Regions from separate parts of the Streptomyces sp. NPDC052114 genome, predicted to be linked through region 1. Evidence: riboswitches for the same ligand, from Rfam matches in the RefSeq annotation. Region 1 holds a riboswitch; the other holds the start of a gene.
What was found. A riboswitch is a leader RNA that binds a small molecule or an ion and turns the genes downstream of it on or off. The one in region 1 is predicted to bind S-adenosylmethionine.

Region 1 (2,193 bases):
CGGTTACGCCACGCGACGGTGGGCATACTCGGCGATATCGGTCATAGGGGGGCGTTCTTCCGTGTCGATCGCGTACGTCCGCGGCTCGAACCCGTGCTCGCCCCGCTCGAACTGCGTCAGCTCGGGGCGTACGAGATGACCGCGCGCCAGCCGCAGCTGCGCCGTCCGGTAGATCGCCGCCGCCATCCGCCCGAGCGCCTGCCCGTCCTGGTGCCGGTGCCTGCGCACCCCCACGTCCACCTGCGCCAGCGCGTCCAGGCCCACCGTGTGCAGCGCGTCCACGAGCAGCCCCAGCTCCACGCCGTACCCCACGGGGAACGGCAGCCGCTCAAGGAGCGACCTGCGCGCCGCGTACTCACCGCCCAACGGCTGTACGAACCCCGCCAGTTGGGGCCAGTGCATGTTCAGCAGGGGCCGCGCCATCAGCTCGGTCACCCGCCCGCCCTGCCCCGCCGCCCGGCCCGCACCGGGCGCGTCGAACTCCGCGCCGAGCGGCCGGTCGTACATCGCCTTCACGAAGTCCACGTCCGGATCGGTCAGCAGCGGACCCACGATCCCCGAGACGAAGTCCGCGGAGAACTCCTTCAGGTCCGCGTCGACGAACGCCACCACGTCACCGTCCGTGACGAGCAGCGAGCGCCACAGAACTTCACCCTTGCCGGGGACGGGCGTGAGCCGCGGCAGGATCTCGTCCCGGTGGACCACCTTGGCGCCCGCGGCCGCGGCGACCTCCGCCGTGCGGTCCCGCGACCCGGAGTCGATCACCAGCAGCTCGTCGACCAGCGGGGCCCGCTCGACCAGCTCGCGGCGGATCACCGAGACGATGTCGCCGACCGTCTCCTCCTCGTCCAGCGCGGGCAGCACGACGCTCACCGAGGTGCCGGACGCGCGCTTGGCGGCCACGAGGCGCTCCAGCGGGCGGTCGGCCACGGACCAGGAACGCCTGCTCAGCCAGCGCTCGACCTCTTCCAGCACGGTCAGGGTCCTCCCGTATGTGATCCATCTCGCGGTTCGGACGACTATCTCAAGGGTCCAGGGCTTCGGTTACAGTCTTGAACAACGCCGGTGACCATCGCATGTCGGGGTCGCCGCCGCGTTCAGGATCGACAACTGAAACCCACAATCGAATACCGCTCATCCAGAGGGGCAGAGGGATACGGCCCGTTGAAGCCCCGGCAACCCTCCAGCCGGTCTCGTCGCGATCAAGCGCCGCGAGGCTCCCGGCTAGGGAAGGTGCCAATTCCGTCTCGCGGCGAGATGCGTCGCGAGGAAGATGAGGAGAAAGGGCCTCGCCTCCATGGCTGTGCAGACTGTCGCCACCCCTTCCGCCGACGCCACCGTCGACCTCGGACCCGCCTCCGGCCTGTCCTGTCGCGAGTGCGGCACCACGTTCCCGCTGGGTCCGATCTTCGCCTGTGTCGAGTGTTTCGGCCCCCTCGAAGTCGCGTACGACCTGCCGCTCGGCGACCCGGAGGCCCTGCGCAAGCGGATCGAGGCGGGCCCCGCCAACATCTGGCGCTATGCCCCGCTGCTGCCCGTCCCCGCCGACGTGGCCGAGAAGCCCAACCTCAACCCCGGCTGGACCAAGCTCGTCAAGGCCGACAACCTCGCCCGTGAACTCGGCGTCGAGCCGGGCAAGTTGTTCGTCAAGGACGACTCCGGCAACCCCACGCACTCCTTCAAGGACCGCGTCGTCGCGCAGGCGCTCGAAGCGGCGCGCGCCTTCGGCTTCACCACCCTGTCCTGCTCCTCCACCGGCAACCTCGCCGGCGCCGTCGGCGCCGCCGCCGCCCGCGCGGGCTTCCGCTCCTGCGTCTTCATCCCGCACGACCTGGAGCAGGGCAAGGTCGTCATGGCCGCGGTCTACGGCGGCGAGCTCGTCGGCATCGAGGGCAACTACGACGACGTGAACCGCTTCTGCTCCGAGCTCATCGGCGACCCGCTGGGCGAGGGCTGGGGCTTCGTCAACGTGAACCTGCGGCCGTACTACGGCGAGGGCTCCAAGACCCTCGCGTACGAGATCTGCGAGCAGCTCGGCTGGCAGCTGCCCGACCAGCTGGTCATCCCGATCGCCTCGGGCTCGCAGCTCACGAAGATCGACAAGGGTCTGAAGGAGCTCATCGCGCTCGGCCTGGTCGAGGACAAGCCCTACAAGATCTTCGGTGCCCAGGCCGAGGGCTGCTCGCCGGTCTC
Region 2 (2,193 bases), on a different contig from region 1:
GAACTCGGTCCAGATCACGCCGGGGGCCACGGCGTTGACGCGGATGCCGTCGCCCGCGACCTCCTTGGACAGGCCGACGGTCAGCGTGTCGACGGCGCCCTTGGCGGCGGCGTAGTGGACGTACTCACCGGGCGAGCCGAGGGTGGCGGCGGCCGAGGAGATGTTCACGATCGCGCCGCCGCCGTTCGCCGTCAGGTCCCGCACCGCGCGCCGGGCGCAGAGCAGATAGCCGAGCACGTTCACTTCGAGCGCGCGGCGCATGCCCTCGGCGTCGGCGTCGGCGAGCGGGCCGACGGGGCCGCTCACCCCGGCGTTGTTGACCAAGCCGGTGACCGGGCCGAGTGCGGCGGCGGAGTCGAAGAGGCGGTCGACGTCCGCCTCGTCTGCGGTGTCGACCCGGACGGTGACGCAGCGGCGGCCGGCGGCGCGGACCGCCTCGGCGGCCTTCTCGGCCGCGGCCTCGTCCGAGCGGTAGCCGATGACGACGTCGTGGCCGTCCTCGGCGAGACGGGCGGCGACAGCGGCGCCGATGCCTCGGCTGCCGCCGGTGACGACGGTGACGGGGTGGTGCTGCACGGGAGACCTCCGGCTGTGGGTGGCTGACTGTCGCGCCCGCCCGGACGCGGGGATCACCCGCGTCCGGTGCGCCGCCATCCTACGAACCGGTGATCTTCGTCAGCGGCCGGGGGCGTGCGGGGCCACGCAGACCAGCGTGGTGGCCGCCCCGTCGCCGCGCAGCCGCAGCAGGTTCCAGCGGGGCTGCCACTGCGCCAGGCCCCGGTGCTCGCGCAGCAGGCGGCGCAGCCGCTCGGGGTCGTGGGTCCACAGGGCGGCGGGCACGCCGCGGGTCGGGCCGAGCACATGGAGGGTGATCCGGCCGTCGTCGGCCACGTCGTGCGAGGACAGCAGGACGTCGGTCACGGTGCCGGGGTCGGCCGCGCTCTTGCGGGCCTGGATCCAGTGGACCCGATGGCCGGGCTCGTAGGTGTCGCAGGTGTCGTGCGCGTGCGTCATGGAACGCCTCCGGAGTCGTGGACCCCGGGTGTCACCGACCCGGCGATCCGCCGTTCCCCGTGCGCGTCGCACGGGGCGGGTCGTCACCCGGGGCACCCGCGACGGAGCGGGGTGCCGTCCAGCGAGCCGGGGCTTGGCGCTGGAACTCGTGACCCGCCCCGACCGTAACACGGGGCTCCGGAGGGCGGCGCGGAGTTTCCGGCGGGCCCGCGCGGGCCCGCCGAGAACGGTCTCAGGCGGCTCTCAGTCGGCCTTCGCCGGCACGACCGCGTCCTCGGGAGCGGCCGCCTCCGCGGGCAGGCTGTCCATGAAGGAGCTGACCGAGAAGACCGCGTTGCCGGGTCCCGCGGGGCCGTAACCGGGCGGCGAGGAAAGGCCGTTGGACTCCATCGTCGCGCGGTAGGCCTCAAGGAGCCGCACGTGGTACTCCAGCGGCGCGCCCTGCGGATTTGCCTTGCCGAGCGGCGTCGTGGGCTCCGGGCACCAGGTGGTGAAGCGGGGCGTGATGCCGCGCGACATGAAGTACTCAAGACCTTCGACGGTGGAGTCGATGGCCTCGTCGACGGTCTTGAAGCCGAACGGCTCGGCCATCTCCACGCCCGCCACGAAGTTGGGGATCACGTTGCGCGGGCCGAACACCTCGGCGGAGTCCAGGATGCGGCGGTGCCACTCGTCACGGCCGACGTAGCGCTCCTTGCCGGGGCAGTAGCGCTCGAAGAGGTACGGGTCCCACACCTCGTAGTTGGGGTGGTAGATCCGCACGCCGTAGTCGTGGAAGCGCTGCACGTCCGCCTTGGGCAGGGCCTGCGCGACGACCTTGCCGATCCAGCGGCCGGGGAAGCGCTCCTCGATGGCCTTGGCGTACTGGCCGTAGAAGTCGGCCTCGTCCTTGCCGCCGACCTTCGAGGTGACGGCGCCGCCGGTCAGCGTGTACGCGGTGGAGGACTTGTTGGTGTCGTACTTGTCGATGATGGCGAGCGCCTCCAGGACCTCCTCCACCGGCTTCACTCCGGTGTAGGGGCGTCCCGCCGCCTTGTGCTGGCGCCAGTTGTGGTTGATGTCGCAGTACTGGCACTCCTCCTTGGCGCCGAAGTACTGGCAGACCCGGAAGACCGTCAGATAGATCAGGTAGCCCCACTGGATGGTGGGTGCCACCTCCATCACGGACTTGCCGTTCTC

Region 2: it holds a riboswitch for S-adenosylmethionine, as region 1 does, so the genes downstream of both, AB0L89_RS05325 (hypothetical protein) here and thrC (threonine synthase) in region 1, are expected to answer to the same signal.

What each region holds. Positions count from the first base shown of each region.
Region 1 covers NZ_JBFAWC010000020.1:79,022-81,214, reverse strand. The annotation lists gene AB0L89_RS33900 (glucosyl-3-phosphoglycerate synthase) at 4-975, opposite strand; SAM riboswitch class I at 1,132-1,280, shown strand; gene thrC (threonine synthase) at 1,274-2,193, shown strand, end outside.
Region 2 covers NZ_JBFAWC010000002.1:259,979-262,171, reverse strand. The annotation lists gene AB0L89_RS05330 (SDR family oxidoreductase) at 1-576, opposite strand, end outside; gene AB0L89_RS05325 (hypothetical protein) at 676-1,014, opposite strand; SAM riboswitch class IV at 1,059-1,168, opposite strand; gene AB0L89_RS05320 (radical SAM protein) at 1,258-2,193, opposite strand, start outside.